3 regions of the Pseudomonas sp. H3_A02 genome follow, and region 1 is predicted to be linked to each of the others. Evidence: predicted binding sites of a transcription regulator. Region 1 holds the regulator's gene; each other region holds the start of a gene.

Evidence for each region. The regulator sigma-54, encoded in region 1, starts transcription at its own class of promoters, with help from an activator protein. The targets are predictions, from matches to a motif close to ANTGGCATNNANNTTGCTNT.
Region 2: a site for sigma-54 is predicted at 2,190-2,209, ahead of glnA (type I glutamate--ammonia ligase). Genes of this name have one in related genera too.
Region 3: a site for sigma-54 is predicted at 2,694-2,713, ahead of AB4N80_RS14210 (circularly permuted type 2 ATP-grasp protein). Genes of this name have one in related genera too.

What each region holds. Positions count from the first base shown of each region.
Region 1 is NZ_CP162807.1:128,625-132,810, forward strand. It holds gene lptC (LPS export ABC transporter periplasmic protein LptC) at 1-87, shown strand, start outside; gene lptA (lipopolysaccharide transport periplasmic protein LptA) at 74-622, shown strand; gene lptB (LPS export ABC transporter ATP-binding protein) at 622-1,347, shown strand; gene AB4N80_RS00605 (RNA polymerase factor sigma-54) at 1,512-3,005, shown strand; gene hpf (ribosome hibernation-promoting factor, HPF/YfiA family) at 3,082-3,390, shown strand; gene ptsN (PTS IIA-like nitrogen regulatory protein PtsN) at 3,403-3,867, shown strand; gene rapZ (RNase adapter RapZ) at 3,870-4,186, shown strand, end outside.
Region 2 is NZ_CP162807.1:796,884-801,069, forward strand. It holds gene typA (translational GTPase TypA) at 1-382, opposite strand, end outside; gene thiI (tRNA uracil 4-sulfurtransferase ThiI) at 521-1,975, opposite strand; gene glnA (type I glutamate--ammonia ligase) at 2,304-3,710, shown strand; gene AB4N80_RS03335 (chorismate mutase) at 3,833-4,186, shown strand, end outside.
Region 3 is NZ_CP162807.1:3,198,009-3,202,194, reverse strand. It holds gene AB4N80_RS14220 (transglutaminase-like domain-containing protein) at 1-296, opposite strand, end outside; gene AB4N80_RS14215 (alpha-E domain-containing protein) at 293-1,243, opposite strand; gene AB4N80_RS14210 (circularly permuted type 2 ATP-grasp protein) at 1,253-2,662, opposite strand; gene AB4N80_RS14205 (ribonuclease E inhibitor RraB) at 3,113-3,454, opposite strand; gene AB4N80_RS14200 (hypothetical protein) at 3,657-3,893, opposite strand; gene AB4N80_RS14195 (START domain-containing protein) at 4,033-4,186, opposite strand, start outside.

The sequences.
Region 1 (4,186 bases):
TCGACCGGCACGGGAATGAAAGCGTATTTGAAGGAAAGCAGGATACACCTGCTATCGAACGTAAGAGGACAGTATGAAGCTCGCTAAAACCCTCCCTATTTTGCTCAGTCTGGGCGCAGCACTGGGAAGCGCGAGCGCCTGGGCTCTTCCCAACGACCGCGACCAGCCTATCCGCATCCAGGCCGACGACGCCCAACTCGACGACAAGAATGGCGTCGCCACCTATAAAGGCGACGTGATCATCACCCAGGGCTCGATGAAGGTCACCGGCAACACCGTGACCATCACCCGCACCCCAGCTGGCGATATCGATGTGGTGACTTCGGTGGGCAACCTGGCCTATTTCGAGCAGATGCAAACCGTGGGCGACACTAAGCCCGTCCAGGGCTACGGGGTGACCATCCAGTACCACGCCTCCCAGGATCGCGTGGTCCTGATCGACCGCGCCAAGGTCGTCGACAAGGACAACAACGTTACCCAGGGCGAGAAAATCGTCTACGACACGGTCAAGAAGCTGGCCAGTGCCGGTCGCGCCACCGGTAGCAAGGTGACCGAGTCGCGTCCGCGCATCGACATGGTGATCCAGCCGAAAAAGAAAACCGACGAGCAGAAGGCCCAGTAATGGCAACTCTGAAAGCTCAGCACTTGGCCAAGAGCTACAAGAGCCGTCAAGTCGTGCGTGATGTCAGCCTGTCCATCGACAGCGGCCAGATCGTTGGTCTGCTCGGTCCTAACGGCGCGGGCAAGACCACTTGCTTCTACATGATCGTCGGCCTGGTCCAGGCCGATCAGGGGCGCGTGTTGATCGACGACCTGGATGTCAGCCACCAGCCGATGCACGGCCGGGCGAAGGCAGGTATCGGCTATTTGCCGCAAGAAGCGTCGATCTTCCGCAAACTGTCGGTAGCCGACAACATCATGGCGATCCTCGAGACCCGCAAGGAACTCGACAAGGCCGGCCGTCGCCAGGAACTGGAAAGCCTGCTGCAGGAATTCCACATCAGCCACATTCGCGACAACCTGGGCATGAGCCTGTCGGGTGGTGAACGGCGTCGTGTGGAAATCGCCCGCGCCCTGGCCACCGCACCGAAGTTCATCCTGCTCGACGAACCGTTCGCCGGCGTGGACCCGATTTCGGTGGGCGACATCAAGCAGATCATCCATCACCTCAAGGCCAAGGGTATCGGTGTGCTGATCACCGACCACAACGTGCGCGAGACCCTGGACATCTGCGAAACCGCCTACATTGTCAATGACGGCCAATTGATCGCCGAAGGTGACTCCGCCGCGATCCTGGCCAATGACCTGGTCAAGGAAGTGTACCTGGGCCATGAGTTCCGCCTGTAAGCACACGTGTCTGGCGAATTGCCCGGGCGTCGTTTAATTTTATTATGGCGACGCTCTAGGCAAACACTTCAGTTTCAGGCATATAATTTGCTTAAGTTTGGCGCTCCGGCGCCCTGTAGTGGATGGCGCATGTGCGCCGGCGAATAAGGTGTTAAGCCCCTGCCATGAAACCATCGCTAGTCTTGAGAATGGGCCAGCAGCTGACGATGACACCGCAGCTGCAACAGGCCATCCGCCTGCTCCAATTGTCGACCCTGGACCTGCAACAGGAAATCCAGGAGGCCCTGGAGTCCAATCCGATGCTCGAACGCCAGGAAGAAGGCGACGACTTCGATAACACAGACCCGCTGGCCGACAACGTCGAGCAGAAGCCCAACACCGAGATCCCGGAACCGTCCTACCAGGAAGCCGCCCCGACGGTGGACAACCTCGAGGATGGCGAATGGAACGAACGCATTCCCAACGAGCTGCCCGTGGACACGGCCTGGGAAGATGTCTACCAGACCAGCGCCAGCAACCTGCCCAGCAGCGATGACGACGAGTGGGACTTCACCACCCGCACCTCTGCCGGTGAGAGCCTGCAAAGCCACCTGTTGTGGCAACTGAACCTGGCGCCGATGTCCGACACCGATCGCCTGATCGCCGTGACGCTGATCGATTGCATCAACAACCAGGGCTACCTGGACGAGACCCTCGAAGAAATCCTCGAAGCCTTCGACCCCGAGCTCGACATCGAGCTGGACGAGATCGAAGCCGTTCTCCATCGCATCCAGCAATTCGAACCGGCCGGCATCGGCGCCCGCAACCTGGGCGAGTGCCTGTTGCTGCAATTGCGCCAGTTATCCGCCAAGACGCCATGGCTGGCCGAAGCCAAGCGACTGGTCACCGATTACATCGACCTGCTGGGCGGTCGCGACTACAGCCAATTGATGCGTCGCATGAAGCTCAAGGAAGATGAACTGCGCCAGGTCATCGAGCTGGTGCAGAGCCTCAACCCCCGCCCCGGCTCGCAGATCGAATCCACCGAGCCTGAGTACGTGGTCCCCGACGTGATCGTGCGCAAGCACAACGATCGCTGGCTGGTGGAGCTCAACCAGGAGTCGGTGCCCAAGCTGCGGGTCAATGCCCAGTACGCCGGTTTCGTCAAGCGCGCCGACACCAGCGCCGATAACACCTTCATGCGCAACCAGTTGCAGGAAGCCCGCTGGTTCATCAAGAGCCTGCAAAGCCGCAACGAAACCCTGATGAAAGTAGCCACCCAGATCGTCGAGCACCAGCGAGGCTTCCTGGAGTACGGCGATGAAGCGATGAAACCATTGGTCCTGCATGACATTGCCGAAGCGGTGGGCATGCACGAATCGACGATTTCCCGGGTGACCACCCAGAAATTCATGCATACCCCCCGGGGCATCTATGAATTGAAATACTTTTTCTCCAGCCATGTCAGCACCTCCGAAGGCGGCGAATGCTCGTCCACGGCCATCCGCGCGATCATCAAAAAACTGGTGGCCGCGGAAAATCAGAAAAAGCCGTTGAGTGACAGCAAGATCGCTGGTTTACTGGAGGCACAAGGCATTCAGGTGGCCCGCCGTACCGTCGCCAAGTACCGCGAATCCCTCGGGATCGCGCCTTCGAGCGAACGCAAGCGGCTGATGTAACAGGCCACGCCACAGCGTTCCAGTGGCAGGCATTTCTGCCTGCCGCTTTATGCACTGGCAACGAAGGAGAAGCTGTATGCAAGTCAACATCAGTGGACACCAACTGGAAGTGACCGAACCCCTGCGCACCTACATCGGCGAAAAACTCGACCGATTGGAGAGGCATTTCGACAAGATCACCAACGTGCAAGTCACGATGAACGTCGAGAAGCTGCTGCAGAAAATCGAAGCCACGCTGCATATCCCCGGCGGAGAAGTGGTTGCCAACGCAGAGCACACAGACATGTATGCCGCGATTGACCTGCTGACCGACAAGCTGGATCGCCAACTCAAAAAGCATAAGGAAAAGACCCAGAGCCTCCTCCAGGGCGCGACCGGTCGTTAACCCCCCCAATCCATGATCCGACTAGAAACCATCCTGACCCCCGGCCGTTCCCAAGTGAACGCGCCGGGCGGCAGTAAAAAGAAAGCCCTCGAACAAATTGCCAACCTGATCCACCGCGAGGTGCCGGATCTGGGAATGCAAGACGTCTTCGAGGCCCTGGTTGCCCGTGAAAAACTCGGTTCCACCGGTTTTGGCAACGGCATCGCCATTCCTCACTGCCGTCTCAAGGGTTGTGCCGCGCCGATCAGCGCGTTGTTGCACCTTGATACCCCCATAGATTTCGACGCCATCGACGGCGCTCCGGTCGACCTGCTGTTTGTATTGCTGGTTCCGGAAGCGGCGACCGATGCGCATCTTGAGCTGCTGCGCCAGATAGCCAGCATGCTGGACCGCAAGGAAGTGCGCGAAAAACTGCGCAGCGCGCCGAGTAACGAAGCTTTGTACCAGGTGGTCCTGGACGAGCAGAACGGTCATTAAACATGCGCATGATCATCGTCAGTGGCCGCTCCGGCTCCGGTAAAAGCACGGCCCTCAACGTGCTTGAGGACAGCGGCTACTATTGCATCGACAACCTGCCCGCCGGCCTGCTGCCGGAACTGGCCGAACGCGCCCTGATCCACACCGAGCTGGCGCAGCCGCTGGTGGCGGTGTCCATCGATGCGCGCAACCTGCCGAGCCACCTGTCGCGTTTTCCTGAACTGCTCGAAGAAGTGCGCAGCCGGCATATCCAGTGCGACGTGCTGTACCTGGATGCCGATGAGGAGACGCTGCTCAAGCGTTTTTCCGAAACCCGTCG
Region 2 (4,186 bases), 670 kb from region 1:
TGATGACCACGATCGGACGCAGGCCGGCTTCGAAAGCCTTCTTGGTCACGAAACGGGTTTGCGGCATAGGGCCGTCTTGAGCGTCAACCAGCAGCAGCACGGAGTCGACCATCGACATCACGCGCTCTACTTCACCACCGAAGTCGGCGTGGCCCGGGGTGTCCACGATGTTGATGTGGTAGCCGTTCCAGTTGATGGCGGTGTTTTTCGCCAGGATGGTAATACCGCGCTCTTTTTCCTGGTCGTTGGAGTCCATCACGCGCTCGTCGTTGAGCTCGTTGCGCTCCAGGGTGCCGGATTGACGCAAGAGTTTGTCTACCAGGGTGGTCTTACCATGGTCAACGTGAGCAATGATGGCGATGTTGCGTAGATTTTCGATCACTTGTGTATCTCGATCAGAGGATTCGGTGTGCTGACAGGTCGTGGCAGCGATTTACGTTGAGTCCGACAAAGCCGTTACAGCCTGTCGGCGGCGTCGGGGGGCCGGTGACGCAGGCCACAGGCAAACAGCCCCGGGCACTTAGCTCGGTCGATAAACGCGCACATTGGCATGCCCCTCACTGAGCAAATGGTGGGCATGCAGGCGACTCATCACGCCTTTGTCGCAATACAGCAGGTACTGGCGAGTAGGGTCCAGTTCCTTGAAACGCGCGTTCACTGCATAGAACGGCATCGTTTGTACCTCGATGCCGGCGATACTCAGCGGGTCGTCTTCAGCGTCGTCCGGGTGACGGATGTCGATGATGATCTGACCGGCCAGCGCTTCGCCGACTTCTTCAATTTGTATGTCCTGGCCCAATTCATCGATGACCCGATCGATTGGCACCAGCCTGGCGTTTTCGAGCGCTCGCTCGAGCACCGCCATGTCGAATTCTTTCTCTTCGTGCTCCACCCGCCCGCGCTTGGCCGCCGTCTTCGGATTGACCGAGATGACGCCGCAGTACTCCGGCATGTGCCGGGCAAACTCGGCGGTGCCGATTTCGTTGGCCTGGTCGATGATGTCCTGCTTGTGGCTGGCGATCAGTGGACGCAAGACCAGCTTCTCGGTCACGCAGTCGATCACCGACAGATTCGGCAACGTCTGGCTCGACACCTGGGAGATCGCCTCGCCGGTCACCAGCGCATCGATTTGCAGGCGGTCGGCAATTCGTGAAGCGGCGCGCAACATCATACGCTTCAAAATGACGCCCATATGACTGTTATCGACTTTGCCGAGAATCTCGCCCAGGACTTCCTCGAACGGCACACTCACAAATAACACGCGTTGGGAGCTGCCGTACTTCTTCCAGATGAAGTGCGCCACTTCCATCACGCCCAATTCATGGGCACGTCCGCCGAGGTTGAAGAAGCAGAAATGGCTCATCAACCCGCGACGCATGATCTGGTAGGCGGCCACCGTGGAGTCGAAGCCACCGGACATCAGCACCAGGGTCTGCTCCAGCGAACCCAGCGGATAACCGCCGATGCTGTTGTGCTGGCTGTGGATCACGAACAACCGCTGGTCGCGAATTTCGATGCGCACTTCGATTTCCGGGTCTTTCAACGAAATACCGGCCGCGCCGCACTGCCGACGCAACTGGCTGCCGACGTATTTCTCCACGTCCATCGAGCTGAACGGGTGTTTGCCGGCACGCTTGCAACGCACCGAAAAAATCTTGCCAGCCAGCGCGTCACCATAATGGAGCATGCACTTGGCCAAGATGTCGTCGAAATCCCCCAGCGGGTATTCATCGACTTGCAAAAAATGCGCGATGCCCGGCATGCAGCTCAGGCGCTCGGTCATTTCCTTGAGGAGCTTGGGTTCGCTGACACGGGTTTCCAGTTCGAGGTTGTCCCACACGCCATTCACCACCACGGCCGGGTCCAGGTCTCGGAGCACGGCACGGATGTTCTTGGCCAACTGGCGGATGAAACGCATCCGTACCGGGCGGCTCTTGATGGTGATCTCGGGGAAGACTTTTACGATTAGTTTCATGAAAACAGCGCGCGAACGGCCAGCCGAAAAAGGGGGGCGCGGATTATAGCGGAAATTGCTCAAGGTTTAACCAGTTTATGTGCAGATGGTTTTAGATGCACCAAAACAGGTCATTATCGATTGGCGGCGCTACATTGCAGTGCGTTATTGTCTGACAATCTTTGATTTACGCCATTAAAAGCGTGGATTTGGTGCAAAAAACCCATGCTGGGGCACTGGCATGCAATTTGCTCCCTTGTGAGGCAGGTTGCCTTGGCAGAGTATTCGCGCCGGCATCACCCATATCTAAGGGCACTCCACTACCCGCCCGAAGCCACCCGGAGGACATATGTCGAAGTCGGTTCAACTCATCAAAGATCATGACGTCAAGTGGATTGATCTGCGCTTCACTGACACCAAAGGTACTCAACATCACGTGACCATGCCGGCCCGTGATGCACTGGACGACGAATTCTTTGAAATCGGGAAAATGTTCGACGGCTCCTCCATCTCCGGCTGGAAAGGCATCGAAGCCTCCGACATGATCCTGATGCCGGACGACGAAACCGCCGTCCTGGACCCGTTCACCGAAGAGCCGACCCTGATCCTGGTCTGCGACATCATCGAACCTTCGACCATGCAAGGCTATGACCGCGACCCACGCGCCATCGCCCACCGCGCCGAGGAATACCTGAAGTCCACCGGCATCGGCGACACCGCTTTCTTCGGTCCTGAGCCTGAGTTCTTCATCTTCGACTCGGTCAAATTCAAGTCCGACATCTCCGGCTCCATGTTCAAGATCTTCTCCGAACAAGGTTCGTGGATGTCCGACCAGGACGTGGAAGGCGGCAACAAAGGCCACCGTCCAGGCATCAAAGGCGGTTACTTCCCGGTCCCACCGTTCGACTTCGACCACGAAATCCGTACCTCCATGTGCAACGCACTGGAAGAAATGGGCCAGACCGTCGAAGTTCACCACCACGAAGTGGCGACTGCCGGCCAGAACGAAATCGGCGTGAAATTCAACACGCTGGTCAAGAAGGCTGACGAAGTACAGACCCTCAAGTACTGCGTACACAACGTTGCCGACGCCTACGGCCGCACCGCGACCTTCATGCCGAAGCCTCTGTACGGCGACAACGGTTCGGGCATGCACGTTCACATGTCGATCTCCAAGGACGGCAAGAACACCTTCGCAGGCGAAGGCTATGCCGGTCTGTCGGACACCGCCCTGTACTTCATCGGCGGTATCATCAAGCACGGCAAGGCCCTGAATGGCTTCACCAACCCGTCGACCAACTCCTACAAGCGTCTGGTTCCAGGCTTCGAAGCTCCGGTCATGCTGGCCTACTCGGCTCGCAACCGTTCCGCCTCGATCCGTATTCCTTACGTGAACAGCCCTAAGGCTCGCCGTATCGAAGCACGCTTCCCGGATCCGGCTGCCAACCCGTACCTGGCCTTCGCTGCACTGATGATGGCCGGTCTGGACGGTATCCAGAACAAGATCCACCCGGGCGATGCCGCTGACAAAAACCTGTATGACCTGCCGCCTGAAGAGGCCAAGGAAATCCCACAGGTGTGTGGCAGCCTGAAAGAAGCCCTGGAAGAGCTGGACAAGGGCCGTGCGTTCCTGACCAAGGGCGGCGTATTCAGCGATGACTTCATCGACGCTTACATCGCACTGAAAAGCGAAGAAGAAATCAAGGTTCGCACCTTCGTACACCCACTGGAATACGAGCTGTACTACAGCTGCTAATCCAGTAAGCGCCGCCACGCACGGCGTGAAATAAAGAAAGGCCTCCTTCGGGAGGCCTTTTTCATGGGCGCCGGTTACGTGCATGATGCCCCGTCGCTCCCCCATAGAAGACGAGACTGCCCATGACTTTGCGCTTCAAGCTCTGCCTTGCCCTGTCTGCCGCACTGCTGGCTACCACCGCCGACGCTGCCTCGACTCACGCTCCTGAGGCCCTGACCCCGCTGCTTAACGCCATTGGCGAACGCCTGGCCATCGCCGATCAAGTGGCGCTGAGCAAATGGGACAGTGGCAAACCCGTAGAGGACCGTCAGCGCGAGCGTGAAGTCATTGCCGCCGCCGTCGCCCAGGCACCGGTCTACAAGCTGAGTAGCGAAACCGTGGAAGCGTTTTTCGCCGCCCAGATAGAAGCCAACAAAATGGTGCAATACATCAACTTGTCCGACTGGGCCCTGGACGGCAAGGCCCCGGACCTTCCG
Region 3 (4,186 bases), 3.1 Mb from region 1:
AAGCGCAGGAACGGCAGCGCCGATTGGCTCTCGTGTTCGGCTTCGCGCAACGGATCGATATCCACTTGTCCGCGAGCACCGATGATGACCGTTTCGTGGGGCTCATCCAGGGTCAGCACATGGAGGATGTTGCCGAACGGATCCAGTTGCGCCCGCACCGGCCGGGGCAAATCCAGTTGCCAACTCAGCACATGCTGGCGTTCGCTGTCGTGGGGCGTCAGGCGCAGGTACTGGATGCTGGCGCGAACCTGGTCTTCATAGTGGTAGGCCGTTTCGTGGCTGATCGAGAGTCTCATATGACCTCCAGGTAGGAACTGTGAATGGCATTGCCCAGTTCACGGACCAGTGGGATGAATTCGGTGAGCCAGGCATGCAGGCCCCCGTCGAGGATTTCGTTGATGCCGGTGTAGCGCAGGCGTGCGTCCATTTCCGCCGCCAGCCGTTGTGCCTGCCGGCCGTTGGTGCCCGGCAGGCTCGCGAGGATCTGGTTGATTTCTTCGGTACAGGCGCGCAGCGAACGCGGCACGTCGGCGCGCAACAGCAGCAACTCAGCCACATGGCGAGCGCCCGGGGCCTCACGGTAGATCTCGGTGTAGGCCTCGAAGGACGACAAGGCCCGCAACAACGCGCTCCATTGGTAGTAGGCGTGGGCCGTACCGTCGCTGACCGCGTCGGCCTGGTCGCCGGCCATTTCGTAGCGGGCGTCGAGCAAGCGCAGAGTGTTGTCGGCCCTTTCGATAAAGGTTCCCAGGCGAATGAACCGGAACGCGTCGTTACGCATGATGGTGCCGTAGGTCGCGCCACGAAACAGGTGCGAGCGCTCCTTGATCCACTCGCAGAAACGGCTCATGCCGTAGCGATTCAAGCCTTGCTCGCCGATACCGCGAATTTCCAGCCAGGTGGCGTTGATGTTTTCCCACATGTCGGCGGTGATTCGACCACGTACCGCATGGGCACTGACGCGCGCGGAACCGAGACAGCTGTAGATGCTGGCCGGGTTGGCCGCTTCCAGGGCAAAGAAATGCAGCAGGCGCTCGGCGTGCAAGTCACCGTGTCGCTCCCGGTAATCGTCCAGCGTGCCAGTAATCAGCAGCGGCATGGCCAGCTCGTGCAGGCCGTCGCCACGCCCGTCCTGGGGCATCAATGACAACGAATAACTGACGTCGAGCATCCGAGCGAGGTTTTCGGCCCGCTCCAGGTAGCGCGACATCCAGTACAGGTCCGAGGCGGTTCTACTCAGCATGGCAGCTCCTCAATCCTCGACCACCCAAGTGTCCTTGGTGCCGCCGCCCTGGGATGAATTCACCACCAGGGAGCCTTCGCGCAACGCCACCCGCGTCAGCCCGCCAGGGACCACGCGGGTCTCGCGGCCAGCCAGCACAAACGGCCGCAAGTCGATGTGGCGCGGGGCGATGCCGTTTTCGACAAAGGTCGGGCACGTCGAGAGCGACAGCGTCGGCTGGGCGATGTAGGCATGCGGCTTGGCCTTGATCCGCTCGCGAAAGGCATCGATTTGCGCCGTCGTCGCGGCCGGCCCCACCAGCATTCCATAACCGCCGGAACCCTGGGTTTCCTTGACCACCAGGTCGGGAAGATTGGCCAGTACGTGGGAAAGCTCAGCAGGATTACGACACTGCCATGTAGGAACGTTCTTCAGGATCGGCTCTTCGTCCAGGTAAAAGCGGATCATGTCGGTGACGAACGGGTACACCGACTTGTCGTCCGCCACCCCCGTGCCGATGGCATTGGCCAGCACCACGTTGCCGGAACGGTAGGAGGACAACAGGCCCGGTACGCCGAGCATCGAATCCGGATTGAAGGCCAGTGGATCGAGGAACGCGTCGTCGAGGCGACGGTAGATCACATCCACCGCCTTCGGCCCGTCGGTGGTGCGCATGAACACTCTGTCATCCCGTACGAACAGGTCGGCGCCTTCCACCAACTCCACGCCCATCTCCCGGGCCAGGAACGCGTGCTCGAAGAATGCGCTGTTGAAACGCCCCGGCGTCAGCACCACGACGCTGGGGTCATCCAGCGGACTGGAGCTTTTCAGGGTGTCGAGCAGCAGGTTCGGATAGTGGTCGATGGGGGCGATGCGCTGGGCGGCGAACAGTTCGGGGAACAGGCGCATCATCATCTTGCGGTCTTCGAGCATGTAGCTGACGCCGCTGGGCGTACGCAGATTATCTTCGAGCACGTAGTAGGTGCCGTCACCGTCGCGTACCAGGTCGACACCGCAAATGTGCGCATAGATGTCACGGTGCAGGTCCAGCCCTTGCATCGCCAGTTGGTACTGTTCGTTGGCCAGCACCTGCTCGGCGGGAATGATACCGGCCCGGATGATCCGTTGTTCGTGGTAGAGGTCGGCCAGGAACATGTTCAGTGCCTTGACCCGCTGGATGCAGCCGCGCTCGACCACCCGCCATTCGCTGGCCGGGATGCTGCGCGGGATCGTATCGAACGGGATCAGGCGCTCGGTCCCTTGCTCGTCGCCGTAGAGCGTGAACGTAATGCCGGCACGATGAAACAACAGGTCGGCTTCACGCCTGCGTTGCGCCAGCAACTCGTCGGGCGTTTCGGCCAGCCAGCGGGCAAACGCCTGGTAATGCGGGCGGACCTGGCCGTTGGCATCGTACATTTCATCAAAACCGCTGCGGATCATGCCGTACTCCTTGTCACCCTGGCAGCAAGGCTTCGCAAGCCCCGTGCCATCGGCATAAACGCTTTATGATCAACGGGTTGGAATCTCCATTGAGAGGCCGCGCACTTTTACAGTGCAGCAGATGCCCCCAACCCGCCGCCCCCCGCTTCATTGCGACGCAGGGGCGTCGCTCTCCTGAGCATAGCCATGGAAAAACGAAGCGGCGCGGTCTGGATACAGTTAGGTACAAACCGGGCGGCTGTGGTGTTACTCACATATTCGACATCTGCCACAAATCCCTGTGGGAGCCGAGCTTGCTCGCGATGGCGTCGGTGCATTCAACATTGATGCAAGCTGACCCACTGTCATCGCGAGCAAGCTCGGGCTCCCACAAGGATTTTCGGGTAATCCGCAGACATGAAAACGGCCGACACAAAGGTCAGCCGTTGCTGTGGTTGCGGTGAGAGACTGTCAGGCCTGCAGCCGCCGGATCTCTTGCTTGACACCCCAGCCCTCGATAACGCCACCCAAGGGTTCGACGACTGCCTCAAAGTCTTGCTCGAAGTCTCCTATGTCATCGTAAGTGGCATACATCACCCGGCTCAGTTCCAATGACCAAGCCCCGTCGTCCCGTGCACTGATCTGCGCGTTCAACGATTCGCCCCGAAAATGACCTGCCGCCCTGCGCGCCCGCTCCTCGTCCGGGAAAATGGCGTAGAACTCAATGGGATGGAATCGGGAAAAATCGAAACCGCCTTCTTTCATGCGGCGCAATACGCTGGTGCTGATGTCTTCTTGATAGGCTGTGCTCATGAAACGTCCTCCTAAAACCGATGGATAGACTTTCCGTCTTCCCGTGCATGAAGCCCTCAGGCTGCAAGCGATACGGCATCAAATGGCCGTCGGGACACAAGCATGTAGCTGACAAGACCGGACCTTGGCGATCCTTTCGCTGATCTCAATTGCAGAGTAGCCGCAAGTGATGGCCACTGCCAAGCGGGGCCAGACAACGATTTCATGAAATCGGTTTAATGCTGATGATTTCGATGCTGTATTGAGACTTGAGGTTCTTGACCGTCGGGTCTTCGGTGCGACCCTCCAGATCATTGAGATCCAGTTCGTTGGCCACTGGAAGCAGCCTTTCGCGAATCAGCTGTGCAGCCTGCTCCATGGTGGGCTCCTGGTCATAGTCGAACTCCTGGACGTTGGTTTCGCTGTGATCATCCACGAAAGTGATTTCCCACTTCTGCATCGGTGTCTCCTTGATCAATTCAGGGCCTGGCTTACCTTTATCTCGACATTGAGGGCCGGATAATCGTTCCGCTGGATGCCTGGACGGCACACATGAAAAGACCGCCTCAAGGGCGGTCTCTTTTGTGCAACCTGGCCAATCACTTTTCGGCGCGTTCCTTCAGGGCCTTGAGGGTGTTGAACGGCGCATCCACTACAAACTTGTTAGCCACCATGGACGGTACGCTACCACCCGGCTCGGTGTGGACTTGATAGATCACTTCGACCTGGTCCGCGCCCTTGGGAGTGAACTTC